One region of the Lysinibacillus sp. NPDC093210 genome, then DNA from elsewhere that is predicted to be linked to it. Evidence: predicted binding sites of a transcription regulator. Region 1 holds the regulator's gene; the other holds the start of a gene.

Region 1 (16,287 bases):
TGCCTTCCACTTTGGACGTCCTATAACGGGAACGACTCGATAAAGCCTACTATTGTTCAGCTTTATGCTCAAAGGTGCATTTCGGTTTTGCCTTGGCTCAGACCACTTTCAGCCGGTGATGGTCCTCTCTTTAGAGCTTGCGCCACGTACTTCTCCTTATCAACGCTTTCTCAATGTACATTCATTTTACATCGAAGAAACAGTTTGTCAATAAATTTCTATTATTTCGCGTATTTTTCTACACGGTCAATTGTTTTCTCTTTACCGATTAAACAAATAGCATTCGGTAGCTCCGGACCGTGCGTTTCACCTGTAGTCACAACACGGATTGGCATAAATAAATTTTTACCTTTATGACCCGTTTCTTTTTGCACAGCTTTGATAGCTGCTTTGACAGTTTCAGGTGTAAATTCTTCTAAATTTTCAAGTTGCACTTTAAATGCAGCCATTACCTCTGGTACCTGCTCTCCAGCTAAAACTGCTTTTGCTTCCTCATCATATTCAATATGATCGTTAAAGAATAGGCGAGATAGCTCCACGATTTCAGCACCAAAGCTCATTTGCTCATGGTAAAGCGCGATTAAATCTGTTGCCCAAGCACGTTCTTCAGCTGTTAGCTCTTCTGGTAATAAGCCAGCTTTTTGTAAGTGTGGTAAAGATAAAGCCACTACTTCTTCTAAAGATAATTTTTTGATGTACTGATTATTCATCCAAGTAAGCTTTTGCTTATCAAACATAGATGGCGATTTTGATAAACGTTTCTCATCAAACATTTTAATAAATTCTTCTTTTGTGAAAATCTCTTCTTCACCTTCAGGAGACCAACCTAGTAAAGCGAAGAAATTGAACATAGCTTCTGGTAAATAACCAAGGTCTTTATATTGCGTTACGAATTGAATTATTGACTCGTCACGTTTTGATAATTTTTTGCGGTTCTCGTTAATGATTAATGTCATATGCCCAAAGCGAGGATATTCCCAACCAAATGCATCAAAAATCATCATTTGTTTTGGTGTGTTTGATAAATGTTCTTCCCCACGGAATACGTGTGAGATTTCCATAAAGTGATCGTCTAACACTACCGCATAGTTGTATGTTGGAATACCATTTGCTTTCACAAGTACCCAGTCACCAACATCTTTTGATTCGAATGATACTTGTCCACGCACTAAATCTTCAAATTCATATGTTACATTTTCAGGTACACGCATACGAATTGTATATTGCTCTCCAGCCGCTTCTTTAGCTGCTACTTCTTCAGCAGATAAATGACGGCAAGTACCATCATAAGTTGGTGCTGCAACGCCACGAGCTTTTTGCTCTTCACGAGACGCCTCTAATTTTTCTGATGAACAGAAACATTTATATGCTTTACCTTGTTGTAATAACTTTTCAGCATGCTCTTTATAAATATCCAGGCGTTCCATTTGACGATAAGGTGCATAAGGACCACCAATATCGATTGACTCGTCATATTCGATACCTAACCATTTTAAGTTATCTAACTGAGACGCTTCTCCACCTTCTACATTACGCTCAATATCCGTATCTTCAATACGCACGATGAATTTACCGTTATGATGTTTTGCATATAAATAGTTGAATAACGCTGTACGTGCACCGCCAATATGTAAAAATCCAGTTGGTGATGGCGCGTAACGAACGCGAACTTCTTTCGTCATAATTAAATGCCTCCTAAATGTTCGTCTGAAAATAATTCCGACCTTTTTTAACTTTGTTCATTTTACCACTGTAGTATAGGAAATAAAAGTAGCGCGTGCTTAGGAATTGGACACGCGGCATTTTTTATTTTTTTATCAATAGAATCGTTGCCATTGAAGCAATGCCTTCTTCTCGACCTGTAAAGCCCAATCTTTCAGTAGTTGTCGCTTTGACATTTACTTGTGATGGTTCTGCGTTTAATAGCGTTGCAATGCGATTTCTCATTTGTTCAATGTAAGGCGCCATTTTCGGACGTTGTGCCATAATGGTGCAATCTACATTGCCAAGCACATAACCTTTGTCTTCAACGATTTTCCAAATATACTCTAGTAACTTTGCTGAATCAGCATCCTTCCATTCAGGATCTGTATCTGGAAAGTGACGACCAATATCACCTTCACCTATTGCTCCAAGTGCTGCATCTGTTACCGTGTGTAATAATACATCTGCATCCGAATGCCCTACTAAGCCTTTTTCATGTGGAATTGTAATACCACCAATAATTAGTGGACGCCCTTCTTCAAATGCATGTACGTCAAAACCTTGTCCTACTCGAAACATACAATACTGCCGTTACAACAGAGATAATTGTAACAGCATTCACCTGCCTTTATGATTTTCTATTTATAGACAGTTTACCATATTTCCTAGGAAATTGAGCTCTCCACATCATCTTCAAAACTCTTTACATACACAACTAACTTACGATAGAGATAATCAACATACATAAAGTTTTTTATAGTTTGTACAAGATTAATAAAAAAATCCCATCAGCTACGTTTAAAGCTGATGAGATTCAAAGTTATTTTTAATAAGTTTCCGACACTCGGCGCCGTAAAATTGCTTCACCAAATAGTAAATCTTCTTTAGTCGTCATCTTCACATTCTCGTAGGTACTCTCTACAATATGAACCGCATGGCCGAGACGTTCAACTAGCATTGCCTCGTCTGTGCCTAGGAAGCCTACTTTCTCGGCAACATCTTCAGCCTCTACAATCAAATCAAAGCGGAATGCTTGTGGTGTTTGAATCATCCACAGGCTTTCACGATCTACTGTTTCTTCAATGATGCCATCACGTACTTTTTTCATCGTATCCTTGGCACGAACGCCAGCGATAGCAGCGCCATAATTATGGGCACTTTGCACAAGGTTTGCAATAATTGCGTGCGTAATAAACGGACGTGCTGCATCATGCACTAAAACGATATCAACTTGCTCCATTTCCTTCATGCAGGAATGAACCGAATGTTGACGCTCTGCACCACCATCGGGCAAGCCCTTAACCTTAGAGATACTATAATTCGCGAGCATTTCTTGAATAAACGCTCGCTCCTCCGGCTTCACTGCAAGCCAAATTCCTGTACAGTTTCTATCTTGCTCAAATACTTCTAATGTGTGTATTAAAATCGGTTTCCCTAAAAGCTCTAAAAATAATTTATTTTGTCCTGCTCCCATTCGCTTCCCGCTACCTGCTGCCGGAAGTACTACTTCATACTGCACATTCTCCACTTCCTAATCATCCTTTGGCTTGGCAAAAATCATACGACCTGCTGATGTTTGTAGAACGCTCGTTACAGTTACTGTAATTGCCTGTCCTATATAACTTCGACCACCTTCTACAACTATCATCGTGCCATCATCCAAATAAGCGACACCTTGGTTATGCTCTTTCCCATCTTTAATAACGACAACTTGCATATCCTCACCAGGAATAACTACTGGCTTCACTGCATTTGCCAAATCATTGATGTTCAGCACTTGCACTTGGTGTAGCTCACATACTTTGTTCAAGTTGAAATCATTCGTAACAATTTGAGTGTCATTGCCCATTTTCTTTGCAAGGCGTACAAGTTTTAAATCGACTTCCTGCACATCTTCAAAATCTTCTTCGGTAATCTCTACCTTTGTCATACGTTCATCTTGCAGTTTTTTTAATATATCCAATCCACGGCGACCTCTTGTACGTTTTAATGTATCTGAGGAATCTGCAATATGCTGAAGCTCCGTTAGCACAAACTGCGGCACCACTAGGACACCCTCAATAAAGCCAGTTTCAGAAATATCCGCAATACGGCCATCTATAATAACGCTCGTATCTAGCAATTTATAGCTACCGCGAATTTCTGGAACATCACTACCTTCAGCAGCTTTTTTCTTCGCATTATGCCCACGTAATGTGAATAACTGTAGTAGCTCATCTCGCTTTTTAAAGCCGACACGGAATCCCAAATAGCCAAGCACAAATGACAGGATGATTGGAATTACTTCTGTAATACCACGTATCTGAACGCTATCAATCGCAAAGCCTAGGAAATACGCTACGATAAGTCCTACAATTAGCCCAAGCGTACCAAATAATAAATCCCCAACCGGTACTTTAAATAGCACCTCTTCCATCCAGCTAATAAGCCGAACGAAATAGTCGGAAAATGCGAACGATAATGTAAATAGTAAAAGCGCCCCTAAAGCAACTGATACATAAGGATTATCAAGCCAAGGATTAGATGATAAATGAAGCAATTCGTATAATGGCGGTAAGAAAACAAGGCCTAAAGCTCCCCCAATCAGTAAAAAAGCAATTTGAATAAATTTTTTCATACTGTCACCTCCAATTCTTATAATCGATTATACATATTTTTCAGTAGAAAATCTGTTTTGAGCCCATCAAAACATTATTATTTTTACTGCTGTTTATTGGACGTTATTAAAGCCTTGAGAGATGCATTACTTCCACAATAAATGTTATCCAATTTCAAGAAATTTTTATGACCGCTAAAATGAAGGAAAAGTGCATGCTAGGATATTCCTCAGCATGCACTAATTTATTCAATCAATTTCATAATTCACATTGCATCAAAATAAAAATAAAATTCAACATTACGCTACAGCTTTCGCTCCACTTCAATGTCGGTATTCTTTTAGGAACCAGTTATAAAATTGGCACATAAAATTATTTATAGCTCTCTAAAGCAGGCATTCAATGCATCCTTAATTGTCTCTACACCCACAATTTCGATACCTTGTGGGAAATCCCAACCGCCAATATTAGAGGCAGGAATAAACGCTCGCTTAAAGCCTAGTTTTGCCGCCTCAATGACACGTTGTTCAATACGTGTTACACGACGTACCTCTCCTGTTAAGCCTACTTCACCAATAAAACAATCTGTAGCACGCACTGCCTGATCCTTAAAACTTGAAACAATACTCGTCAACACCGCTAGGTCAATTGCAGGTTCATCTAACTTCACACCGCCAGCAACTTTAATATATGCATCCTGCGCTTGTAGCATGAGACCCATCCGCTTTTCAAGCACCGCCATAAGCAATTGCACGCGGTTTTGGTCTACCCCTGTTGCCATACGTTTTGGATAATTGAAGCTCGTCGGAGTCACTAGCGACTGAATTTCTACTAAAATTGGTCTTGTCCCCTCCATTGATGCCACAATGGTTGAACCTGCAGCACCTTGTGAGCGTTCCTGTAAAAACAACTCAGACGGATTCAATACTTCCTTTAAACCCCCCTGAAGCATTTCGAAGATAGCAATTTCATTTGTAGAGCCAAAGCGGTTTTTCTGACTCCGTAAAATACGGTGGTTATGATGACGCTCCCCTTCGAAATACAACACTGTGTCCACCATATGTTCTAAAATACGTGGTCCCGCAATTTGCCCTTCTTTCGTTACATGCCCTACTAAGAAAATGGCAATGCCTTTCGTTTTTGCAATTCGCATTAGCTCTGCTGTACATTCACGTACTTGCGATACACTACCAGGTGCACTTGTCACCTCTGGATGGAAAACTGTTTGTATGGAATCCACGATAACAAACTTCGGCTGTACATCATCAATCGTTTGGTTTAACAACTCTAAATTCGTCTCCGAATAAATATAAAGCTCTTGAGAAATTACTCCTAAACGCTCTGCACGCAATTTCGTTTGTCGAATAGATTCCTCCCCAGAAATATACAGCACACGGTGCCCTTTATTTGATAGCAACGCAGATACCTGTAATAAAAGCGTTGATTTCCCAATCCCAGGGTCACCACCAATTAATACAAGGGATCCTGGCACGATACCACCGCCTAAAACCCGATTGAGCTCTCCCATTTCAGTAGCTACACGAGATTCTTCAGCTGCTTCCACTTGTATAATAGGTATAGCCTTTTGTGTTACTGTAGCCGAGTGTTGGAATGCTCCTCGAGGACCTTTTGCAACGACCTCTACTTCCTCAACCATTTTATTCCATTCTCCACACCCTGGACAACGGCCCATCCACTTTGCAGATTCATAGCCACAACCAGTACAGACAAATTTAGTTTTTTTCTTCGCCATAGTACCACCTCGAATATTTGTTCTTATATTCATTTTACATAAAAAAAGACAGCTTGGCACTAAATGCCACGCTGTCTTCTTAAATCAACATGTTAACAATAAGCAACCTGCTTATTTAGAAATTGAAACGCCCTCTTTTTTCTTAACGACGAATTCTTCATTTACATAATCGATCACAACTTGGTTTCCTTTTTCTACATTTCCTTTAAGCAGTTCTTCCGATAGACGGTCTTCCACTTGTTTTTGCAATGCACGACGGAGTGGACGAGCACCATATTGAGGATCATAGCCTTCCTCTGCAATTTTATTTAGTGCAGCATCGGTTAACTCTAACGTAATATCCTGCTCCTGTAGACGTTTTGTTAAGGAATTAGCCATCATTGAAACGATTTCTTTTAAGTGTTCTTTTTCTAGTGAGTGGAACACAATCATTTCATCGATACGGTTTAAAAATTCTGGGCGGAATGCTTTTTTCAATTCCTCTAGCATTGTACCCTTCATATCTTTATGCTTCGATTCTGAGCTTCCTAAGCTGAAGCCAAGATTTTTTTGATACTTTAACGCGTCCGCGCCTACGTTAGAAGTCATAATGACAACCGTATTGCGGAAATCAACGACACGTCCTTTAGAATCAGTTAAACGACCATCTTCCAGTACTTGAAGTAAAATATTGAAAACATCTGGGTGAGCTTTTTCAATTTCATCAAGTAGCACAACGGAATACGGTTTGCGTCGCACTTTTTCTGTAAGCTGACCACCATCATCAAAACCTACATATCCCGGAGGTGAGCCCACTAAACGTGAAGTCGAATGTTTCTCCATATATTCTGACATATCAACGCGAATCATCGCATCTTCATCACCGAACATTACTTCTGCAAGCGCTCTTGCAAGTTCTGTTTTCCCGACCCCTGTAGGACCAAGGAAAATAAATGAACCAATTGGACGCTTCGGATCTTTTAAACCTGCTCTTGCGCGTCGAATCGCACGAGAAATTGCCTCAACAGCCTCACCTTGACCAACAACTCGTTTGTGTAACTCTTCCTCAAGTTGTAATAGTTTAGATGATTCTTCATGTGCAATTTTTGCTACAGGGATTCCCGTCCACATAGAAACTACAGCTGCCACATCGTCTACCGTCACTTTCGATTCTGCTTTACCTTGTTCTTCTTTCCATGTTTTACGAGTTGTTTCAATTTCGTCTTTTAACTTTTGCTCTGTATCTCTTAAAGACGCTGCCTTTTCAAATTCTTGACCAGATACAGCTGCATTTTTCTCAGAGCGGACATTTTCAAGTTTATCTTCAAGTGCCTTTAAATTTGGTGGCACCGCGAATGAACGTAAGCGTACTTTTGAGCCAGCTTCATCGATTAAGTCGATTGCTTTATCAGGCAAGAAGCGGTCTGAAATATAACGATCACCCATTTTTGCCGCTGCCTCAATCGCTTCATCTGTAATTTTCACACGGTGATGCGCCTCATAGCGATCACGTAAGCCGTGAATAATTTGAATAGCTTCTTCAACAGTTGGCTCATCGACTTGAATCGGTTGGAAACGACGCTCTAAAGCTGCGTCTTTTTCAATGTATTTGCGGTACTCATCTAATGTTGTAGCACCAATACATTGCAATTCACCACGTGCCAATGAAGGTTTTAAAATGTTTGAAGCATCAATTGCACCTTCTGCCCCACCTGCACCGATTAGTGTGTGCAATTCATCAATGAATAAGATGACGTTGCCCGCTTGACGAATTTCATCCATTACCTTTTTCAAACGATCCTCAAATTCACCACGGTATTTAGTACCCGCAACAACTGTCCCCATATCAAGCGTCATTACACGTTTATCGCGCAAAATTTCTGGCACTTCATTGTTAATGATTTGTTGCGCTAAGCCTTCTGCAATTGCCGTTTTACCTACCCCTGGTTCACCGATGAGCACAGGGTTATTTTTTGTACGACGTGATAGCACTTCAATAACACGTGTAATTTCTTTGCTACGTCCAATAACAGGGTCTAATGAACCTTCACGAGCAATTTGTGTTAAATCGCGCGCTAAGCTATCTAATGTAGGCGTATTTGCAGCCTGTGTCGCTTGTTGTCCAGATTGTGCATTGTCGTTATTACCTAACAACAATAATACTTGCTGACGAGCTTTATTTAAGCCCACACCAGCATTGTTTAATACACGAGCAGCTACCCCTTCGCCTTCACGAATAAGCGCTAATAATAAATGTTCTGTACCAATATAGGAATGGCCTAATTTACGCGACTCATCGACCGATAATTCAATTACTTTTTTCGCACGAGGCGTGTAGTGCACAATTGGTCCAACATCCTCTGTTCCTTTACCGACTAGCTCTTCAATACCTGCTTCAATCATTTGAGGGCTAATATCAATGGCTTCTAATGCTTTCGCAGCTATACCACCGCCTTCACGAATAAGCCCTAAAAGAATATGCTCTGTTCCTATTGATTCGTGCTTCCAACGAATTGCCTCTTCCTGAGCAAGCTGTAATACTTTTTGTGCGCGTTGTGTAAAACGATTAAACATCATATGAATCCTCTCCTTTTCCCCCTATAATAGGCTTACTCTTAGTTTCTAGAAATAATGCCTCTCGCAACATTTTTGCTCGTGCTCTGTCTCGCTCAGCAGGCGGTAAAACCTCTCCTGCATAGTGCTGTAAAAATCCTGGCTGCATGCTGACAACGCACTCGTTTAAAGATGTTGCTTTAATATTATCAATCAACTGCAAATCCACTCCTAAACGTACATTTGATATGCAAGTAGCAGCTTCTTCACTTGTTAAAATTCGAGCATGTGTTAATGTCCCTAAAGCTCTGTATACACGATCTTCTAAAGCAAGTTCCGCTTTTTCCATTAGCTTACTTCTTGCTTGCCGTTCTTTTTGAATAATTTTTTCTGCAACACTTTGGATATCTGCTAAAATATCTTCTTCTGTTTTTCCTAGTGTAATTTGATTTGATACTTGATAAATATTCCCTAAATTTTCACTACCTTCACCGTATATACCCCTAACGGTCATCCCTAAACGAGTCATTGCATTGATGATTTGATTCATCTGACCTGTCAGTGTAAGCGCGGGAAGGTGCATCATAACAGAAGCGCGTAATCCAGTACCAATATTAGTTGGGCAACTTGTTAAATATCCAAAAGTGTCACGAAACGCATATGGCAAGGCTCCTTCTAAGGCTCGATCAATCTTATTTGCTTGCTCGTATGCCTTCAGAAGTTGAAAACTCGCCGTCATACATTGAATGCGTAAATGGTCTTCTTCGTTCACCATAATGCAAATAGATTCATCCTCAGACAACAACATAGCGCCGACTTGCTCTTTTTTTGCAAGCTGTGGACTAATTAAATGCTTTTCAACTAAAATTTGTCGTTGTAACGGTGTTAAATCTTTTATTGAAAAATAAGAATATCTTTCTTGAAGCTTGGAACTGTCCTGTATTGCGTGGGTGACAGCCTGCTCTACCTGTAATGCCTCGTTTTCCGAGAAAACTAAAGGGAAACGAAAACCATCTAAGTTCCTTGCAAGGCGGATGCGTGTACTAATGACGATATCTGAATAATCATCCTCCATATCCATCCATGCAGGTGTAGCACGCTCTAAAAACGATTCAATCATCACGACACATCACCACCTTCGAATTGTAGCTGTTGTTCAAGATTTTTTGCCTCGTCACGAAGCTTCGCCGCTTCCTCAAATTGCTCCTCGTCCACTGCATCCTTCATGCGTTTCCGAATATCTTCAATTTGTTTTTTAATGACAAAAACATTGTTTTGAGCACCAGGCATTTTACCTATATGCTGAGGTCCTGCTTGAATACGATTAAACAGCTTTGGCAAATGCTCGCTAAACGTGTCATAACAACTAGGGCAACCAAATTTACCCTCTTTCAAAAATCGCTTATACGTAAATCCACATTGTGGACATGTTTGTTGCTGAGGTGGCGCTTGCTGTTTTTCACCGACTTTTTGCCATGTAGGTGAGCCAAACCAGTTGGATAATAATTGTTGAATCGATACAGGCTCTTGTTTAAACTCTGCATGGAACGGATGGAACTGTGAGGCACAGACATCGCAATAATGGTGTTCCACCTTCTGCCCACTTTGTACTTGTGTCACAGTTACTGTCGCATTGCGTTGCTTGCAATGTTCGCAAATCATTTCCATCACCTCTTTATTTTTGCTTTTCATATTTAATGGTTGTTAACATCGCTCGCAAAATTTTTGCACGAATACTATCCCGTAAAGGTAGTTGTAAATCTAAAGTCGAACGATCAACCGCTGCTAACATTAATTTCGCTTCTCGCTTCGAAATTACCTGCTCATCAATCAAACGATATACTACACCCTCCGCAACCGTTTGTGAGGCTCCCCCTTCAATTTGCAAGAGCACATCATCTATCAAATCAATTTGTGAGTTTGCACGGACACGTAAAATACGGATGTATCCACCGCCACCCCGTTTACTTTCCACCAGGTAACCCCGCTCAGCTGTAAATCTTGTATTAATCACATAATTTATTTGTGAGGGCACACATTGAAATTTATCAGCAATTTCACTACGTTTAATTTCAATATGCCCTTCTCCACCTAATTCAAGTACTTGCTTTAAGTAGCCTTCTATGATGTCTGAAATATTACGCACTTTAGGAATACACCTCGCTAACCTCACTGACTTTGACTATCTTTGACTATCTTTGAGTATATTATACAAAACGCTTGAAAATAATTGCAATTATTTCGCACAAAGATTTGTGTAAAGCGCATTGTTTAACAGAATGTCTACAATAAACATACGGCAGGGACCTATTAACTTAAACATGATGTACTTTTATTTCTGTGTAAAAAAGGGAGTTGGCGATTAAAAAAGGCTTGTCCCTAATAATTAAAGTTGGTTTTACCTATAATGTACCCTTTTTGCTTATAGAAAAAACGCAAGTATATGCTCAGAGCATATACTTGCGTCATAAAAAATTATACCCAGCGTCCAACTATCGGGTAACGCCAAGGTTCATCTGAAAATGCCTTCACGATTCCGATAATAGGTACGATGTATACCATAGCGATGAATATTAGTAAGAACGGTAAACCGATTAATACAAAAGATAGGATACCAGCAATTACAATCAAAATGCCCATCACGATTTGGAACAATAAAGCTTGCACCGAAAAACTTTTCACTTCTTCATCTGTACTAATTAGGAAAAATAAAATCGGCACTAAAAATGGCGCAAAAAACGCGCTGGCATGTATGATTACCTTAGACCATTTTGTTTCCATATATATCAACCTTCCTTTATGGTGTGTCATTATTATTAATACTCCTATTTACGGAACTATACGCTAAATAGTTTCAAATGCTTCTTAAATTTTTAAAACTTTTTTGAAAGGTATGTGATACTAGATGGAATTTAATAGCACGCTTGCTAACGAATATGAAAAAGGCATTCGACGTACATTACCAAGTTACGATGCCATGCTGCGTTTAACGAAAGCTTTTTATCAATCCGCACTACAAGAGAAAGCTAGTTTTTTAGTTGTTGGCTCTGGTAGTGGCAATGAAATTATACAGTTAGCCGAGCAAAGACCCAATTGGTCATTTGTCGGTATAGATCCATCTGAAGCGATGTTGGAAATAGCAGAAAACCGTCTTCAATCATTATCAAATGATATTTCTTTATTACAAGGTACAATACTAACTGCATCGGTGCCTGCTACGAAGTTTGATGCGGCTAGCTGTATACTAGTACTACATTTTATTGAATCATATGAGGAGAAACTTGCTACATTAAAAGGAATTGCACAACGCTTAAAATCAGGTGCACCATTTGTCCTTGTTTCTAAATACGGTCAACTTAACTCAACTGAAACAGAGCTTCAATTTGAGCTATGGCGCGCGTATTGGCAACAGCACACAAAACTTTCAGCCTCAGAATTAGCTAGTATGGAGCAATCCATCCGCTCGCTTTCATTTATGCGTGAGGAAGCGATAGTTACACTCTTACAACAGGCAGGTTTTTCACAGCCTTCGCGTTTTTTTGCAACGACACTATTCGGCGGTTGGGTATGCTATAAAGAGTAACTTTAATCGCTACAATATAGTAGTGTACTATATGTACTTGAGGTAACGATCTTCCGTTGAAATGTCTCCCTTCCTTCTCTGCTTTAGGAGCGAGACTTCGTGCTTACTTAATACGAGATAAACAGATTTGAGGTGAATGCCATGATTCGCACGATGGCTATGACGAAAGATCAACAATTAATAAAGGAGTTCCCACTTGAAGACATAAAGCAAAACGATTATGAGTGGTATTGGGTAGATTTTAATTGCCCAACTGCAGAAGAGGAGCTTTTGCTCGATACATTTTTTCATTTCCATCCACTTGCAATCGAAGACTGCTTAATGCGTTTACAGCGACCAAAACTAGATTTTTATGATGATTTTCATTTCTTTGTTATTCATAAATTGAATGAAGAAACATTAATTGCTGAGGAATTAAATATTTTTGTTTCCGATCATTTTATAGTAACATTCCACAAAAATGAAGCGGCCGAAATTGAAAAGGTACAGAAGTTTTTAGAAGAACAACCGAAATATTGGGAACGAGGCACTGTTTTTCTGACCTATCAAACAATCGATAAAATAGTCGATAGTTATTTCCCACTTGTTTATAAAATTGAGGATCATTTAAATGCACTTGAAGATGAGCTGACCTATCAAAGTAATGTTAATGCGATGCAAATTGTTTTTGAATTCCGTAGTGATTTACTTCATTTACGGCGCACTATTTTACCAATGCGTGACCTATTGTATCGAATACTTAGCTCTTATCGCTTTGCGCTTAAAAAATCGGAAAGAGCCTACTTCGGTGATATTCACGATCATTTAGCAAAGCTTACAGAAATGGTCGAATCTAATCGTGAGCTTACAGCAGATATGCGCGATAGCTATATGGCCATGAGTTCTAGCCGTATGAACGGCATTATGATGATGTTAACGATTGTCTCTACCATTTTTATACCCTTAACGTTTATTGCGGGTGTTTACGGCATGAACTTCGATAATATGCCTGAACTCCATGGTCACTACAGCTACTTTATCGTGCTTGGCATTATGCTCTTGCTTGCACTATCTATGCTAGCATTATTTAAATCTAAAGGCTGGTTCAAACTATTTAAACCATAAAGTGTGTTGAGCGTTCCTAAAACTCACTTACAAAAAAATCCGCGTAGACTTCTGAGGAGAAATAGGGCACGAGTATAAGCTAGATGCTTTGGCAAGTAGCCCTACTCATGCTTTGCCCACAGAAGGCAATCGCGGATTTTTAACTTATAAAAAATGAGGGACATAGATGTCTCCAAAAATATTTAATATGGACCTCGATCATCCACTTTATTTTCACCTTGTTGCGGGAATAAGAAGTATGCGAGCACACCCGATACTATTGTTGCACAAATCGTTATTAATAGTTGGTTTAGATCTGGTACATCTGCATAATATTTAGTTAACATATAAACAGAGCCAATTGCTACAATTACCATCACAGGAATTACAAACTTAAAACGCTTTTTCTCCATGTAATACCTCCTCAATACTATTTTTATCTCACATGCATTTTTTTGTAAAACTAAACAGTTCGTATTTTACAGGTTTCCTACTTGAAATTCAAATTGCCCTAATGCTATGAAAAATTAGTGTGTCATAGGTAATCCGACTAATGTCAGCTTCCCAAGTAAAAAAATAATAAAAAAATATAGAAATATCGGAAATTTTTAACCAAATATAGTACAAAAAATAGTAGAATAGATTTAATACCATATATTCACCAAATTTACAAACCTAACAATAAATACACAAAGAGTCTTCAATTACTATCATTATTATGGATTTATAAAGAATGGAGCAGACACAATGAGTTGGTTTACAAAGAAGAACAATTATGGTTATTCAATTACATTAACACCTGAGGAGTTTAAGCAACACGTACAATTAGATGTTTCAAACTATCCTAAACTACAAAAACAATTACAGTTATTAGACTTAACAACTGAAGATTTAGCGATCATTAAACAATTACAACCTTTAGTTAAAAATGTCATTCCTGAAATGGTCGATCAATTTTATGCAGCGATTAGCTTAAGCCAAAACTTATTAGATATTATTAACAGAACATCACAAATTGAACGTTTAAAGGTGACTTTACATAAACATTTAAGCGATATTTTCGAGAGTCACATTAATGACGAGTACATTAAAGAAAGAAAAGCGATCGCTGAGACACATGTTCGAATTGGACTCCAATCAAAATGGTATATCGCTTCATTCCAATCACTAACTTCGACTTTTACAAGCTTTGCGAACGATTTAGATATTTCAAAGCATGATGCTATACGTGCCATCAATGCATTCTGCAAAATCATTAACTTCGAACAGCAGCTCGTTATCGAAGCATACGAAAAGGAAGAAGAACGGATTCGTAGTGTGGCTGATCAAACAAAACATGCACTTGTAACTACAATTCAAAGTACTGCTGAGGAGTTAAATGCGATAAGTGAGGAAACAGCCGCTTCTCTTTTAGTCATATCTTCGCAAACGGATGATATCGCAGTAGCAACTAAACAAGGTTTAAACTTCGTTGCAGATACTCAGGACAAATCTAAACGGGGTCAGCAGCAATTACAAGAGCAAAATGAGTTAATACACGTTATTTTGCAAAGTGTTAATGGCCTTGAAGTGACGATGAACCAGTTGCGTACATCTTCGCAAAAAATTTCTGAAATTGTCGGGCTTGTCACAGGCATCGCTGACCAAACCAATTTATTAGCACTCAATGCTTCAATTGAAGCTGCTCGTGCTGGGGAACATGGTAAAGGCTTTGCTGTCGTAGCAGAGGAAGTCCGCAAGCTTGCAGAAGAAACAAAAAATGCTGTACAAAATGTATCACACCTTATTAAAGAAACAGAAAGCAATATTTCAACAATGGCAAGTTCTGTCGTAAATGTTGACCAGAAAATCCAACATAGCGTTGATACACAAACAAGTTTATCTGAATCATTCAATGATATTGCAGATGCTGTATCAGGCATTCAACAGCAATATGTAAATACAGCACGGGATATTTCAGCAATTTCTACTTTAATTACGGAGCTATCTCAGGGAGCGACACTCGTTTCCTCTTCGTCAGACTCATTAATTAATGTTGTAAATGAATTAAATATTTAACACAAATAAAAAAGGAAATTGACACGATGCAGTCAATTTCCTTTTTTGTTATTTAATGTGCCAGCGCACGTTTTTGCTTGCGATGCTCTCGTCGAGCAGGGCCTGTTTCAAACAGTCGTTTTTCCGCATCCGTTTCGGGGAAAATTGCAGGAATGGCCTTTGGTTTTCCACTATCGTCCACTGCAACCATCGTTACAAATGATTCGGTTGTTAACTTTTCTTCGCCTGTTTCAATATTACGAGAAATAACGCGGACATAGACTTCCATAGATGAATGTCCTGTGGAAGAAACAATACTTTCAATTTCAAGAATATCACCTACATGTGCTGCTGATAAAAAATCAACAGAATCAATGGAGGCTGTTACAACATGCCCTTTTGCATGCTTCATCGCTGTAATTGCAGCAATTTCATCAATATAAGCTAACACTCTTCCACCAAAAATGGAATTATGATTATTAGTATCCGGTGGTAACACAAGACGCGTCTGAAGCGTACGCGATTGGCTCATTGGTACAGCATTGGTTGTCATAGTTCTTGTAACTTCCCTTCATGTATTATTCTTTCGTCATCGTATCGTAGAAAAAGAATTGATGCAAATTTAGAAGGTTTTTTTCATCGTAATAAACTTCATATCGGTCATTTCTTCAATCGCCCATTTAATACCTTCTCGACCATAACCACTCATTTTTATGCCGCCATAAGGCATGTTATCAACTCGGAATGTTGGAATATCATTAATAATAACAGCACCTGCTTGCAATTCATCAGCAGCATACAGGGCATCTGGTAATACATTCGTAAAAATTCCTGCATTTAAGCCAAGTTCCGACTCATTCACTAGTCGAATTGCGTCGTCTAATGTTTCATATGAAACAATTGAGACGATTGGTGCGAATGTTTCCTGACAAACAACTTTCATATCAGCAGTTACATTTGTCATAACTGTTGGCGTTAAAGTACGTTCTGTAAACGTT
Region 2 (16,287 bases), on a different contig from region 1:
GCAATGCCAAATGGTAAACAACGACAAGCAAATCTACGCGTTTTACATGATCGAGCATTAATGTATGAAAAAACGTCGTTTCGAGGCTTATTCCGCTTCCTGCGCTTTATAGACCGGATGCGAACACGTGGCGATGATTTAGGAACGGCAAAGTCCATTGGTGAAAAAGATGATGTAGTAAGACTTGTGACCATCCACTCATCCAAAGGGTTAGAGTACCCAGTTGTTTTTGTTGCAGGAATGGGACGTCCTTTCAATAAAATGGATTTTCACAATCCATATTTATTCGACCAGGATTATGGGCTTGCGGTTAAGGCGATTGATCCAGAAAATCGCATAACCTATACTTCTTTACCGTTTCTTGCGATGAAGGAGAAAAAAGAGCTTGAAATGAGAGCCGAAGAAATGCGTGTATTATACGTAGCGATGACACGCGCCAAGGAACGACTTATTTTAGTAGGCTCAGTAAAAAGCTGGGGGAAAACACGTGATGCTTGGCAGGACGCTCAAAACTTGGCTGTGGATGCACCGTTACAAGATTATTTACGTGCACGTGCAAATAGTTATTTTGACTGGGTTGGACCTGCTGTTGCAAGACATGCTGATTTTGCATCAATCGCAAGTTCTCCATATAAGGCTAGACAAGATGCATCACGTTGGTGGATCCGTGCAATTCCAACATATCATTTTATGTATGACACGCAAGCACTCGATAGCGACGTACAACAGATGCTAGAAGCACCAGAGGATGCAGAGTTACTCGCAGAAATTACTGCTCGCTTCCAAGCGCAGTATGCATTTCAAAAATCGACTCTGAAACGCTCGAAAACATCCGTAAGTGAAATTAAACGTGTAGAAAGTTTACAACGTCAAGAAGAGCCAGAATACTATTTTACTGCACCTAAAAAAGACAAGGCTACTATTGCACCAAGACCAACCTTTTTACAGGACAAGCAGCTAACAGGCGCAGAAATGGGAACGGCCGTCCATACAGCTATGCAGCATGTACCACAGTGTGGTTTTTCAACAGTGCAAGAGGTGGAGCAATTTGTAGCGGAGTTAGTGGCAAAACAGTTGCTAACAGATGCGGAAAGCAAAATCGTTCCATGTGAGAAAATTTTCCGTTTCTTTACAACTGATATTGGTCAACGCTTCAAAAACGCAAAGCAAATTCGTAGAGAAATGCCATTTACCATTAGTCATGTCGATGAGGACGGAGATGCGCAGATTGTACAGGGGATTGTGGACTGCTTGTTTGAGGATGTTTATGGCAATTGGATATTACTCGATTATAAAACAGACCGCATTAGTTCTCAATTTGCGGAGGAGCCAGCGCTATCGAAGGAACTTATAGGCCGCTATGGTGTACAACTACGAGTTTATAGTGAGGCGATTGAATCGATTTTACACATACAAGTGAATGAAAAAGTGTTGTACTTGTTTGATATTGAGCAGGCACTTTATGCGTAGGGAAACCTTCGCCTGTGAAATTAGGTAGTATTCCTTTCATAAGCGTTAAACTGCAAGCTGCAAACTTCTGCATGGAAAGTGAGCGTTGATATGGCTTACCTACATGCAGAAGGGGCAAATTGCAATGTACGTGATAAGAAAGAAGAGGAGGCTATTTTGTGAATTTAAAACCGACGATGTTGCAGGAGCGTATTGCAACATTAGATATTTTACGTGGAATGAGCTTACTAGGCATTTTGCTCGTTAATATGTATGCTTTTTATTTGCCAATGCCACATATTGATTTAGGATCATGGTTTACAACACCGTCAGATATTGTTTGGCAGCAAAATTTAGATATCTATGTGCAAAGCAGCTTTTATCCGTTATTTTCTATGTTATTTGGCTATGGGCTAGCGATGCAATGGCAAAAAGCCCAAAGTCGTGAACAAAACTTTTATGGAACAGGTCTTCGAAGGCTTATTGTATTATTTATGTTTGGTTTGGTGCATGCGGTCCTTATTTGGTGGGGAGATATTTTAATGATGTATGCATTTTGTGGTATTTTTTTACTGTTACTTCTACGTTTACAGCCAATCTGGCTTTTATTAACCGGCATTATAATCAATGGATGTATGCATGTTTTTATGTTGTTTGTCGTAGGTTATATTAGCTTTAATACGAAGGTTGATACGTATTTAAATATTACGGATGTGGAAAAAGCAATTACTTCTTATGGCACAGGTAGTTGGGTGGATGCATTTTTACAACGCTTATCAGACCTATCTGTTCAGGCAGGTATAGGAATGTGGATTGCGTCATTGTTTATGGTATTACCATTTATGTTAATCGGTGCTGCTGCTTCTAAATGGCATTTAGTAGAGCGAGCGAAAGAGCTAAAGTGGCTATGGCTGGTATTAACAATAGTAGGGCTCGCAGTTGGTATTTTTTTAAAAAGTACCCCAATCATCTATACTCGTACGTATTTGCTAGATTATATAAAGGTCTATATGGGTGGTCCGATATTATCAATCGGTTATATAGGGCTCATTGTATTACTATGTCTGCTGCCAGTTGTCCCAAAATTGCTTAGTCCCTTTGCAAAAATTGGGCGAATGTCGTTAACGATGTACATACTTCAATCCATTATCGGAACATGTATATTTTATCAATTTGGATTAGGCTGGTATGGAAAAGTTAGTGTTTCTACTGGTGTGTTAATTGCTATCGGTATTATTGTGGCGCAAATGATCTTGGCAGAAATTTGGCTAACGAAGTGGAAGCAAGGTCCGTTAGAGGCTTTATGGCGTAAATTAACATATAAGGCGAAGACTGAACCAAGCTAAAAAATTGCTCGTAATACACTTAATTGATAGAGAATTAGCAACATTAAAAATTGTTATCGTAAAAGTAAGGTAATTTATATCATATTGTTGTATCATGTAGAAAAAAGAAGGAGCTCTTAAAATCATGAAAATTTTATCATTTAAATTAGGTGGACATGTAAGCTTTGGACCAAAAGTAAAAAAAGAAGAAGCGGTATGGGATGTACTCGCTATTCAAAACGAACTTAAAGTTCTCCCTTCTTTTTCAAATTCAATTGTCGATGGCATTGCATTAGGCTTCGATTTTGTTGAACAGATTCGTAAATTAGTAGAGGCAGCAGAAAAATCAGATCGTGCGAATAGCTTCAAGCGTGAATTTACAGTGATCGAATGGTTATCACCAATTCCACGTACGCCTAAAAATATTATGTGTATCGGTAAAAACTATGATGAGCATGCAAAGGAAATGGGTGCAGAAGCAGCACCAATCGATTTAATGGTATTTACGAAGTCTCCTACAGCAATTGCTGCAGATGGCCAAACATTATCTATTCATGCTGATCTTTCTTCAAAAATGGATTATGAAGGTGAACTTGCAGTTGTCATTGGTAAACGTGGGAAAAACATTCCGAAAAACTTAGCCTTTGATTATGTATTTGGCTACACAATTGCGAATGATATTACAGCGCGTGACCTGCAAGATAAACATAAGCAATTTTTCTTAGGAAAAAGTCTTGAAGGCACTTGCCCATTAGGACCATACCTTGTGACAAAAGATGAAATTCCAAATCCACAAGAGTTAACAGTTGTAACAAAAGTGAATGATGAAGTACGCCAAAACGGTACAACAAAAGATATGATGTTCACTGTCGAATCCCTCGTATCAATTTTATCGCAACACGTAACATTAGAGCCAGGTGATGTCATTTTAACAGGTACACCAGCAGGCGTAGGGAAAGGCATGAATCCACCGCAATTTTTAAAAGCGGGTGATACAGTGAAAGTATCCATTCAAGGTATCGGTACGTTGGTCAATCATTTTGAATAATATAGATAGTCCGCGCGAGTGTAAGCTCCGCGGATTTTTTATTAGCAGAGCCTTTCACTACTCTAGGTGGTAGGGATGAATGACAAAAATGCAATGAATTTAGCGTGGTTTAGCCAAAGCGGAGACGTAATTAATTCAATTTCGTGAACACAATTTGTAATATTTGAAACCATTTCCACCACATGATAGGATATAGTTTGATAGAAAAAAAATGAGGTGGGACAAACATGGATTTTTTAACTAACCAAACACATTTACACATTACAACTTGGGTAGTTGGTATCGTAATCTTTTTAATCGCAGCACTTAGTGGTAAGCAGTCTAAAGGCTTACATATGGTATTACGTTTATTTTACATTTTAATTATCATTACAGGTGGAGCATTATTTATTAAAGGAATGGACTACGGTCAAGGAATGCTTTATGGCTTTAAATTTATCGGCGGTATTTTAGTTATTGGCATGATGGAAATGGTATTAGTCCGTCAAAAGAAAAACAAGCCAACAACAATGTTCTGGATTTTATTTGTAGTGTTTTTACTAATTACACTGTTCTTAGGGTTCAAATTACCAATGGGACAAAATTTCCTTGCATAATGATCAAAAAAAGCCGTGAAGCTTTTGCTTCACGGCTTTTTTTATTTTTTTAAAAGTGCCAGTCACTAAAACAATTCTTAATTTTTTGTTTTTTTAGTTTGTTGGAACGTACGCAGCGTAAGAAGCAACAAACCACGCGTTAGCGAGTTGCGGCTTACACTGTGCCTGCGGAAAGCGCCACTGTAACCGACATCAACAGCATTGCCGAAATTGACTAGAGTCGATTTAACACTTTTTCTCTATTGTCTCTGCCTTTTATTATTGAAGTTGGCTTAATTTGACACCTTTTTGTCGTAATTCATTTTGCATTTCAGGAAAATATTTTGAAATGATAGCTACGTAGCTGTTTTATTTGGTAAAATGACGTTGGATTGCTTTGAAAGAGAGGGAATAAAAGTGAAATTTAAGAAGTGGATAGGCGCAACAGCCGCATCGCTTTTACTGGCAACTTCATTGATCGGTGCAACACCAGCTCATGCGGATGAAGTTCAAACAAGAACGATTGCAGAAGAAAGCATTTTTGATTTACTCGTTGACCGTTTCTTTAATGGTTCAGGCACCAACGATTTTGATACAAATACGCAAGACCCAACGAAATTTGCAGGCGGTGACTTCACAGGTCTACAAGATAAACTAAAATTTATTGGAGAAATGGGCTATACGATCGTATCTATCGGAACAATTTTCGATACTGAAATATACGATGGCTCATTGCCAACAAGCTATAGTAAAATCGAAGAGCATTTTGGAACAGCAGAAGAATTCCAAAGTGTAGTGAAGGCATATAAAGAGAAAAATATGTCGATCATGGTTGACTTTCCTTTAAATAATGTAAGCCCAAATCATGAGTGGGCACAGGATGCAGCAAAACAGAACTGGATTGCCTCTACAGATAATGGACATATTCAATGGGATTTAACAAATAAAGATGTACAAGCTGCTTTAATCGAATCAGCGACAAAATTTGTTTCTACATATGATGTTGGCGGCATACGTTTAACAAATATTGCGGATGCCGATTCTGCATTTCTTAATGCAATGATCACAGCATTAAAAGATACAAAAAAATCATTATACGTTATTTCAAATGAAGAAAGCGATGCGAATTTTGATGCAAGCTTCTCGCCTGCAACAGCAGAAATATACCGTAATATTTTTAAAAATGTTGATAGAGACTCTTCAAAGCTATTGGAGCCTTTTGCTAGTGAGAAACCAACGCAAATTATGATTGACTCATTACAAACGCATCGTTTTACATTCGATTCCGCATCTGAAAATATGTTCCCTCCAACACGATTAAAAATGGCATTGGGAGCGTTATTTATGATGCCTGGAATTCCTGTTGTTCAGTACGGTACAGAAATTGCCATGAACGGGGAAGTGAAACCTGATACACATCAATTATACAATTTTAAAACAGATGAAGAGTTAATTGATTATATTAAAAACGTACAATCTTTACGTAATCAATCGGCGACATTACGAAAAGGTGATTTTGAAGTTATTACAAATGAAAATGGTTTACTTGTCTTTACACGAAAATCCGATGAAGAGCAATGGATTATTATGGTGAACAATACGGGGAAAACACAACGTGTCGATTTAACACCAGAGCAAATTGGTGAAGGCAAAATGCTAAACGGCATTTTACAAGAAGAAAAGGTACGTATAAATGAAAAAGATGTTTACCCAGTCATTTTAGACCGTGAAATAGTAGAAATTTATCAAGTTAAAGACGATGAAGGGCTAAACATTCCTTACATGGCTGCGCTTGGATTAGTCTATGTTGTATTTATTGGCTTCGTCGTTGTTATTATTAAACGAGGTAAAAAACGTCGTCAAGAACAAGACGCTGCAAAATAAAAATAGCCAAGAGGCTTGGACAAAACTTTAAAAGAGGAACAAAGCTGTTAGTAAATTCTTTTACAGTAGATAAAATTTAGAAGAGAACATTAGTTGATGGTAGCGAAGGTGTTGACTCCTGCGGGAACGCACGCAGCGTAAGACGTAACAAACCGCACGCTAGCGAGGGTTGCGGCTTACGGTGTGCCCGCGGAAAGCGACCGCCGTAGCGGACATCAACGGCATAGTAAAAAAGTGTTAGATTGATTTCAATCAATCTAACACTTTTTCTCTTATGTCCTGTTCTCATTATGCTATGATTGGTAGCTTTTATTTGTAAAGAAAATAGCGATTGTACCTGGTCCTACATGGGAACCGATAACTGAGCCAATCATTGTCATTTGAACTTCTTTTGGTGCGAATCTTTCCTGTATAGATGCCTTTACTTCGTTAGCAAAGGCCGTATCATCACTATGGCTAATGCCGACAATTTTTTCAGAAAAATTACCACCACGCTCTTGCATTATATCTAACATACGCGTAATAGCTTTTTTACGACCACGTGATTTTTCAATCGGTACAAGTTTGCCATCCTCGACATTTAAAATAGGCTTAATGCTAAGGAGGCCACCAAGAAATGCACTTGCTTTTGAAACACGCCCCCCTTTAGCAAGGTAATCTAAATCTTCCACTGTGAAAAGATGTTCCATCTGTGAAGCGAGTGAAGAGACTTTTGTTTCAATTTCTTCAAGCGAAGTACCTGCTTTCCTTAGTTGAACGGCTTCTTGAACGATTAAGCCATGACCTAATGAGGCACATTTTGAATCGATAATTGCTAGCTTTAACGTAGGATATTGCTCGATTACTTGGTTGCGAATCATTACAGCTGTACTATACGTGCCTGACAATTCAGATGAAAAGGCGATATAAATGCCTTGCTCTCCGCTTTTTGCAAGGTCTTCAAAATGCTTTAAAAAAAGTTCTGGTGAAACTTGTGAAGTTTTTGGATGTGCGCCTTGTCGGATAGCATCGTAAACTTCTTTAGAATCAATCGATAGGACATCATCATATTCGTTGTTATTTACTTGTACTCGTAGTGGAAGTAGAATGACATCATTCTCTTCGTAGTAAGACTTCGGTAAGTCACATCCACTATCAGTAAAAATTTTCATCATCTTAACCTCCTAAAAAATTATATTTATTAGTAATGCTATACTTCGTCCAAATTTTAAATGGCTGAAAAAATAGAAATAGCTACTTATCTATGATAATTTTAAGCGCTCAATCAGTATTTTAGCAATGCCATCATCGTTATTCGTCGTTGTAATTTCATTGGCAATGTTTTTTAAGCTAGCGATTCCGTTCCCCATAGCGACGCCAATACCAGCATAATCAATCATTTCTAGATCATTGTCCTCATCACCAAAGGCGATAATACGCTCACGCGGAATACCTAAATCTTTAGCTACATGTGAAATTCCGACAGCTTTATTTAAGCCACGACGGACAATTTCAATAATGTGAAGCGGAGCACCCCAACGACGATGCTCAATCACTTCCGCATGAACTTCTTGTAAATGGTCACGTATAATCATTGAGTTAGTTTCGTTAGCTTGAATGAGTAGACTCGTGGGATTAACTAATAGATTTGTCGAAATATCACCGAGCGTAATTTTGGGATTCCCCATGTTAAAAATGTTTAGTATCCGATCATCCTCTGTATGCACATATATGTCATCCTTTACTTCAGCGATAATATTTTCATATTCATAGCTATTTACCGAATCGACAACCTCTCGTACAACGTTTAAGTCAATCGGTGTATGCATTGTTTGCCAAGCAGCATTTTTAGGATGGTGGACATAAGCACCATTAAAATTAACAATAGGTGTTGTTAAACCAAGCTCATGATAGTAAATGTCACTTGCACGGTAAGGACGACCTGTGGCAATCATCACTTGATGCCCTTGTTCCTTAGCCTGCAATAATGTTTTTTTAGTTTTTAAAGAAATTTGTTGTTGGTCCGTCAATAACGTACCGTCTAAATCTAAAACGATTAAATGCGGTTTCATTGCGTGTTGCCCCTTTCCTATATGTTTGAATAGTATCTCTTTGTAATCCATACGTCAAAATTTTGTCACATTGAAAAAAGTTTGCTAACATAAAAAAGGTTAGACAAAAGTTGGGAGTGACAAGAATGTTAGTAAAGAATGAAATTTGGGGACAAATTCCTTTGTTACATATATCGACAGATAATATGAATGAAAATACCCCCGTAGTAATTTTCTTACACGGCTTTATGAGCGCAAAAGAACATAACTTACATTATGCATACCAGTTAGTAAATAAAGGGGTGCGTGTCCTATTACCAGATGCAAAACTTCATGGTGATCGCAGTGAAGGATTAACAGAGACTCAAATGAATCTACATTTTTGGGATATCGTTTTAAATTCTATTCATGAAGTAGAGCAATTATATAAAGAATTAAAGAATAAGCAATTACTAGCTAACAATAAAATTGGTGTGGCTGGCACTTCGATGGGTGCAATCGTTACATCTGGCTGTTTAAAACGTTATGATTGGATTCAAACGGCAGCAATATGTATGGGTGGCCCAGGTTTTATTAAATTAGGTGCCTATCAATTGCAACAAATGGCTAAAAGCGGTGTGAAATTTCCGATGTCTGAACAAGAAGTACAAAAAACGAACGAACTTCTCGCAAAATATGATATCAGTTTAACACCAGAACAATTCGCTGGCCGCCCAGTATTCTTTTGGCATGGTGAGCATGATAAAACCGTTCCTTTTAATGATACGTATGACTTTTATTTATCATTACGTGCATACTACGATGAAAATCCGAGCAACTTAAAATTTATTGCAGATAAACATGCTGGTCATACTGTAACACGTACAGGTATGCTAGCGGCAACTGATTGGCTTGCACAGCATTTGGCATAATAAGAAGCATCTGCTATGATTAAGTTAACACTGTGACGAAAGGAGAAATACAGATGGATCAAGATATGAAAGACAGCATGTTAAGTGCATTAGAAAACGTAATCGACCCTGAGCTTGGAATTGATATCGTCAACTTAGGTTTAGTATATGATGTAGAGTTAGATGACGAGGGGTTAGCAACAGTTACAATGACACTAACGTCAATGGGCTGTCCAATGGGACCTGTTATTGTTGACCAAGTAAATACAGCTATGAGTGAACTACCAGAGGTGAAAAGTACAAATGTAAATATTGTATGGAATCCACCATGGTCTAAAGATAAAATGTCTCGCTATGCGAAAATGGCATTAGGTGTCCGTTAGTAGTTGGCCTTCTAACGAGATGAATAAAAAATCCCTGCTTGCACATAACTGTAAGCGGGGATTTTTTATTTGTTTTTTACTTAAGCTCACTGAAGGTTAAGTAGTCAAAATCGCAAATGGCCTACACCTACATACGACGCGCTATAGTTAATAAATCAGTCTATACGGCAAATTTGTAATGGGCAATTTTCACAGGCAATTTCATTTTTTAAATATTGTAAATCAAGAATCGTAATATAACCTTTTTCGAAGGATAGAATGTGATGCTTTTTTAGATCGTTCAACATACGGTTAATCATTTCTCTACTTGTAGCACATAAATTCGCAATTTCTGAATTCGTTAATGGAAAGTCGATAAAAATGGACTCATTTTCTAACGGCTTCCCATATGTATTTGAAAGGCGAATTAATGTTGAAAATAAAGCACCTTTTTTACCATTTAACACTAAATCACGTAGTCGGCTTTGATATTTTAAATTTTCTGTTTGCAACCATTTCATATACTCTACCATTAAATGTGGCTGCTCAACTAATAGATGCTCTAATGATTTACGACTTAAAACATACAACGTTGAAGTTTCTAAAACTTTAGCTGTCATCGAAAAATAAGTAAGGTTACAAAATAATGAGCCTTCACCAATTATACTATCAGGACCGCAAATTCGAATTGTTAATTCCTTGCCACTCTCGGTTTCCTGGCTAATCGAAATAGCACCTGTTTTAATATAATAAATCTCTTTAGCTCGTTCCCCTTCTAAGAAAATTTTACTATCTTTATTCACTTTAATAAAAACACCATTGTTTTGAAAAAGTGCATGCATTTTCTCTTGGATATTATCCATTAGTACCATATATCAAACACATCTCTTTCTTTTTGTAATAGAAATTACCTGTATTACAAAAGGATGACGATAATCATTTCGATATACTAAAACAACGAAACATACCACTATTATAACGTAATTTTCCATTTTTCAGTAAAAAATTTTTGAGCTTTTTTTTTGCTACGGTTTGTCGATTGTTGTAAAATAAAGTTAGTCAAAAAAGGTCAAACTTTTAATTGGAATTAAATTAGGGTAAAGATATAAAAAAGAAGAGAGAAGAGGAGTGCTACAATGCAATTTCAACAAACTGATGATAAAAAACCATTAGAGCAATTTGGTCGTAACTTAGTAGAAGAAGTAAAAAACGGCAAAATGGACCCTGTAATTGGACGTGATGAAGAAATTCGCAATGTCATTCGAATTTTAACACGAAAAACGAAAAATAACCCAGTGTTAATCGGTGAACCAGGGGTAGGTAAAACAGCCATTGTCGAAGGGTTAGCACAACGTATTGTAAAAGGTGATGTTCCAGAAGGATTAAAAGAGTGCGTATTGTACGAGCTTGATATGAGCGCATTAATAGCGGGTGCAAGTTATCGTGGTCAATTTGAAGAACGATTAAAAGGCGTATTAAAAGAAGTGAAAGAATCTGAAGGGCGCATTATTTTATTTATCGATGAAATCCATACGATTGTTGGTGCTGGTAAAACAGATGGAGCAATGGATGCTGGCAATATGTTAAAACCGATGCTTGCACGTGGTGAGCTTCACTGTATAGGTGCTACTACACTAGATGAATATCGTATGTATATTGAAAAAGATCCCGCTTTAGAACGTCGCTTCCAACAAGTGCTTGTTCGTGAACCATCTATTGAAGATACCGTTTCTATTTTACGTGGCTTAAAAGAACGCTTTGAACTGCATCATGCGGTTCGTATTCATGATCGGGCAATTGTAGCGGCTGCTGAGCTTTCAAATCGCTATATTACAGAGCGTTTTTTACCAGATAAAGCGATTGATTTAATAGATGAGGCATGTGCAATGATCCGTACAGAAATCGATTCAATGCCACAAGAATTAGATGCGGTGACTCGTCGAATAATGCAATTAGAGATTGAAGAACAAGCATTACGTAAGGAAAAAGATGAAGCTAGTAAAAAACGTCTGGAGCAATTACAAGAAGAGTTAACAAAACTTAAAGATTCATCAGAAGGTATGCGTAAACAATGGGAAGCAGAGAAAGAAGCATTGCAAGGCATCCAGAAAAAACGTGAATTACTGGATAAATACCGTCGGGATCTAGATGAAGCGGAAAGTAAATATGATTTAAATAAAGCAGCTGAATTACGACATGGGAAAATTCCTGCCCTTGAAAAAGAGCTTCAAGAGATGGAAAAACATTTAGAAAAAGGTAGTGAGACACGTATTTTGCGTGAGGAAGTTACTTCTGATGAGATTGCTTCAATTGTATCTCGTTGGACTGGTATTCCTGTCACTAAGTTAGTGGAAGGCGAACGTGAAAAATTACTGCGTTTAAAAGATACATTACATGAACGTGTTGTGGGGCAGGATAATGCAGTTCAACTTGTTACAGAAGCTGTATGGCGCGCGCGAGCAGGCATTAAAGACCCACATCGCCCAATTGGTAGTTTCTTATTCCTAGGGCCAACGGGTGTAGGTAAAACAGAGCTCGCTAAGGCACTTGCTGCCCAACTATTCGATTCTGAGGAGCATTTTATTCGTATTGATATGAGTGAGTATATGGAGAAACATAGCGTATCTCGTCTCGTTGGTGCACCTCCAGGCTACATTGGCTATGAAGAAGGAGGACAATTAACGGAAGCCGTTCGTCGTAATCCGTATGCTGTCGTATTACTTGATGAAATTGAAAAAGCTCATCCTGATGTAGCGAACATTTTATTGCAAATTTTAGATGATGGTCGCATTACAGATAGTCAGGGACGAATGGTGAACTTTACAAATACCGTAATTATTTTAACATCTAATATTGGCTCGAGCTATTTAATGGAAGCACAAGAAGATGATGCTGGAGTCGAGGATTTAGTTATGGCGGCATTACGCCAGCACTTTAAGCCAGAGCTATTAAATCGAATGGACGATATTATTATGTTCCATGCGTTATCTGAAGAACATTTCACAGCCATTGCTTGGAAATATATTGAGCAGCTTGTAAAACGTGTAGCTGAGCAGGAAATCACGTTAAATGTTGATCAAGACGTAATTGATTGGGTTGTGGAGCATGGAGCAGATCCACAGTTTGGTGCACGTCCTTTAAAACGCTTTGTGCAACGGTATATCGAAACAGCGGTTGCTAAGGAGTTACTGCGTGGCGAAGTGCTACCAGGAGAAACATTGCATATTAAAATGCAAAATGGCCAGTGTGTAGTTGAAAAATAATAAATAGAAAAAAACCTGTTTCGCATGAGGCGAGACAGGTTTTTTTTATGATTTTGATTAATGATGGTCTGCAGCTTCTGGTGTTGGCTCGTTTGGAATGATTGCGCCAATAACAAAAATTAGTACAGAGAATACAACTGAAAGGATCGCACCAGTTTGGAAATCAAATGGTACTCCAATTACAGCACTTACTACGTAGTTTAACATAGAAACTAGTAAAAATGACCATATGAACGTTACGATATATTGCATTAATTTCACCTCAACCGAACTTTTTTATTACATATACATTATCATATCATAACATAAGTCGAAAAAAAAAGAACCTTTTATCAAAAAGTGGCGCTTTCTAGGCGGTGATATATGGCAATTTTGTCACAACATTTAGCTTGTCGGCAGAAGAGAATTGTTTAAGCGGCGATTGAACGAGTTCTAAAGGCGAAAACAGAAGTTTTACCAGCGATTAAGAGACTTCAACCGGCGATTGAATGACTACTATCTACGAATTCTATAGGGACCTTATGGTATACTAAATTTAATTCACCTTGCACCATTCCTTCATTATGAGTTATAATTATGACCAGTTACTAATAATTGATAGTAAGAAAGCAGAGGGGTTGCTATATGAACGCAGGTATTATAGGTTTAGGCAGATACGTTCCTGAAAAGGTCGTTACGAATTTTGACTTAGAAAAAATTATGGACACTTCGGATGAATGGATTCGAACTCGTACAGGAATTGAAGAACGTCATTTCGCTGCAGATAATCAAGAAACTTCAGATTTAGCAGTAGCAGCTGCGAAAGATGCTATTGCAAAAGCAGGTATTACACCTGAAGAAATAGGATTAATACTTGTAGCAACTGTAACACAAGATCAAACATTTCCAAGTGTAGCATGTATGGTTCAGGAGCAAATTGGTGCTGTAAATGCAGCAGCGATGGACCAAGCAGCAGCTTGCGCAGGATTTATATATAGCTTAGTGACAGCAAAACAATTTGTAGAATCAAGCGCTTATAAATATGTCTTAGTAGTAGGTGTTGAAAAGCTGTCCAAAGTCATTGATTGGGAAGATCGCAATACGGCTGTTTTATTTGGTGATGGAGCAAGTGCTGCCATTGTGGGTCCTGTATCAGAAGGTAGAGGGATTTTATCATTTGAGCTTGGAGCCGACGGAACGGGCGGTAAACATCTTTATTTAACACAGCAAGAGACAATTGCGATGAACGGTCGTGAAGTATTTAAGTTTGCTGTACGTCAAATGGGTGAATCAGCAGTAAATGTATTAGACAAAGCTGGTTTAACAAAAGAAGATGTTGATTTTTTAATTCCACATCAAGCAAATATTCGAATTATGGAATCGGCACGTGAACGTTTAGCATTACCCGCTGAAAAAATGTCAAAAACGATTCACAAATATGGCAATACATCAGCAGCTTCTATTGGTATTTCTTTAGTAGAAGAGCTTGAAGCAGGTAAAATTAAAGATGATGATTTATTAGTACTTGTCGGTTTTGGCGGTGGCTTAACATGGGGTGCCGTTGCAATGAGATGGGGAAAATAACATAGAAAATTGCTTGAGAGGAGTAAGACAATGAGTAAACGACGAGTAGTAATTACAGGAATTGGCGCTGTTACACCACTAGGGAATAGCATCGAAGAAACATGGGCAAACATCAAGGCTGGTAAATCAGGCGTTGGTGAATTAACGCGCTTAAATAAAGATCTATTTGCTGCCAAAATCGCTGCTGAAGTAAAAGACTTTGATATTGAAAAGTATATTGAACGTAAAGAAGCTCGCAAAATGGACCGTTTCACGCACTATGCACTAGCAGCGTCTATAATGGCGATGGAAGATGCACAGCTTACAATCGATGAAGAGTTAGCACCACGTGCAGGTGTATGGATTGGATCTGGTATCGGTGGCATGGAAACATATGAACAACAATTTTTAACGTTCCAAGAGCGTGGTGCAAGACGTGTTAGTCCATTCTTTATTCCAATGATGATTCCAGATATGGCTTCAGGTCAAGTGTCTATTCACTTTGGAGCTAAGGGCATCAATTCTTGTTCAGTAACAGCTTGTGCATCAGGTACGAATTCAATTGGTGATGCATTTAAAGTAATTGAACGTGGCGATGCTGATGTGATGATTTCAGGGGGAGCTGAATCACCAATCGTGACGATGGCGGTTGCAGGCTTCTGTGCGAATACAGCATTATCATTAAATACGGATCCTCAAACAGCTTCTCGTCCGTTCGATAAAAACCGTGACGGCTTTATTATCGGTGAAGGTGCAGGGATTGTTATTTTAGAAGAATACGAACATGCAAAAGCGCGTGGTGCAAAAATTTATGCAGAAGTTCTTGGTTACGGTTCAACTGGAGATGCGCATCATATTACTGCACCAGCTCCAGAAGGTGAAGGTGCTGCACGTGCGATGATTCAAGCTTTAGAAGACGGTGGAGTAGATCCTTCACAAGTTGGCTATATTAATGCACATGGAACAAGTACACCATACAATGATTTATTTGAAACACAAGCAGTAAAAACTGCTTTTGGAGAACATGCTTATAAGTTAGCGATGAGCTCTACTAAATCAATGACAGGTCACTTACTAGGTGCAGCTGGTGGTGTTGAAGCTATTTTTACAGCACTAGCATTGAAAGAGGGCATTTTACCTCCAACAATCAATTTAACAGAGCCAGACCCAGAGTGTGATTTAGATTATGTGCCGAATGAAGCTCGTGAAGCGAGCATTGAATATGCAATGAGTAATTCACTTGGTTTTGGTGGCCATAACGCAAGTCTATTATTTAAAAAAATTGAAGAATAATAAAAAAACGTCAGCCTAATTTACAAGGCTGACGTCTTTTTTTAAAAGCTAGCGAATAGAAAAGAAAGTAAGAAGAAATAGAAAGGATGCCGTTTATTTGTTTCGTCTTTTTATATTTTTAATGAGCTATGGATTAATGATACTTTCTATTGGCAATTTAATTTTATATTTGAATTACCGGACTCTTGGTTATTCCTGGTCGGTTGTCTTTAAATTTATTATGCATACGACAGAATTTTATATGGCAATTGGAGCCTGTATTGTGCTTTGTAGCGTTGTGCTCGATTTTGGATTTGATCGAACAGCTAATCTTAAAGATAAGGTATAAATGTTACGGGCACCGCTAATTCTACTGCTACTTTTTGGGCCAAGTCTTCACCTTGCTCATCATGATTTTTCGCTAAGTATTCCTTACCTTCGATAAATGAATCTGTTTCAAGATCAATCCATTCACCAAACTTACACATCCATGTCGTCAGCTCACCTAATAACACATCACCTAAAGGAAGTTGTTCTAATTCTAAATTAGTGCGACAATGGCCACACCATAATGGATCAGCACCAAAGTCACTTTCTAACAGTAGGGCTTTGATTGCTTTATTACAATGTTCACAGTGCATATGCTA

The links. Region 1 encodes CtsR, which represses protease genes until heat stress. Its sites were predicted from a motif close to ATGGTCAATAAAGGTCAAACA; they were not measured.
Region 2: a site for CtsR is predicted at 10,619-10,639, ahead of ACIP9C_RS09030 (ATP-dependent Clp protease ATP-binding subunit). Genes of this name have one in related genera too.

The regions. Positions count from the first base shown of each region.
Region 1 is NZ_JBIVOE010000007.1:171,528-187,814, reverse strand. Features, by position in the region: T-box leader at 1-172, opposite strand, end outside; gene gltX (glutamate--tRNA ligase) at 222-1,682, opposite strand; gene ispF (2-C-methyl-D-erythritol 2,4-cyclodiphosphate synthase) at 1,807-2,283, opposite strand; gene ispD (2-C-methyl-D-erythritol 4-phosphate cytidylyltransferase) at 2,531-3,223, opposite strand; gene ACIP9C_RS16965 (PIN/TRAM domain-containing protein) at 3,236-4,321, opposite strand; gene radA (DNA repair protein RadA) at 4,678-6,054, opposite strand; gene ACIP9C_RS16955 (ATP-dependent Clp protease ATP-binding subunit) at 6,166-8,610, opposite strand; gene mcsB (protein-arginine kinase McsB) at 8,600-9,709, opposite strand; gene ACIP9C_RS16945 (UvrB/UvrC motif-containing protein) at 9,706-10,248, opposite strand; gene ACIP9C_RS16940 (CtsR family transcriptional regulator) at 10,262-10,732, opposite strand; gene ACIP9C_RS16935 (magnetosome magnetite crystal formation protein family) at 11,062-11,367, opposite strand; gene ACIP9C_RS16930 (class I SAM-dependent methyltransferase) at 11,492-12,169, shown strand; gene corA (magnesium/cobalt transporter CorA) at 12,311-13,273, shown strand; gene ACIP9C_RS16920 (hypothetical protein) at 13,456-13,665, opposite strand; gene ACIP9C_RS16915 (protoglobin domain-containing protein) at 14,000-15,310, shown strand; gene ACIP9C_RS16910 (acyl-CoA thioesterase) at 15,363-15,842, opposite strand; gene ACIP9C_RS16905 (aldehyde dehydrogenase family protein) at 15,912-16,287, opposite strand, start outside.
Region 2 is NZ_JBIVOE010000002.1:722,365-738,651, reverse strand. Features, by position in the region: gene addA (helicase-exonuclease AddAB subunit AddA) at 1-1,470, shown strand, start outside; gene ACIP9C_RS09075 (DUF418 domain-containing protein) at 1,629-2,795, shown strand; gene ACIP9C_RS09070 (fumarylacetoacetate hydrolase family protein) at 2,920-3,822, shown strand; gene ACIP9C_RS09065 (YisL family protein) at 4,050-4,418, shown strand; gene ACIP9C_RS09060 (alpha-amylase family glycosyl hydrolase) at 4,815-6,281, shown strand; gene ACIP9C_RS09055 (DegV family protein) at 6,575-7,432, opposite strand; gene ACIP9C_RS09050 (Cof-type HAD-IIB family hydrolase) at 7,523-8,332, opposite strand; gene ACIP9C_RS09045 (serine aminopeptidase domain-containing protein) at 8,458-9,222, shown strand; gene ACIP9C_RS09040 (metal-sulfur cluster assembly factor) at 9,276-9,584, shown strand; gene ACIP9C_RS09035 (Crp/Fnr family transcriptional regulator) at 9,740-10,435, opposite strand; gene ACIP9C_RS09030 (ATP-dependent Clp protease ATP-binding subunit) at 10,700-12,826, shown strand; gene ACIP9C_RS09025 (YjzD family protein) at 12,884-13,078, opposite strand; gene ACIP9C_RS09020 (beta-ketoacyl-ACP synthase III) at 13,451-14,389, shown strand; gene fabF (beta-ketoacyl-ACP synthase II) at 14,420-15,661, shown strand; gene ACIP9C_RS23125 (YuzI family membrane protein) at 15,759-15,989, shown strand; gene ACIP9C_RS09010 (hypothetical protein) at 15,973-16,281, opposite strand.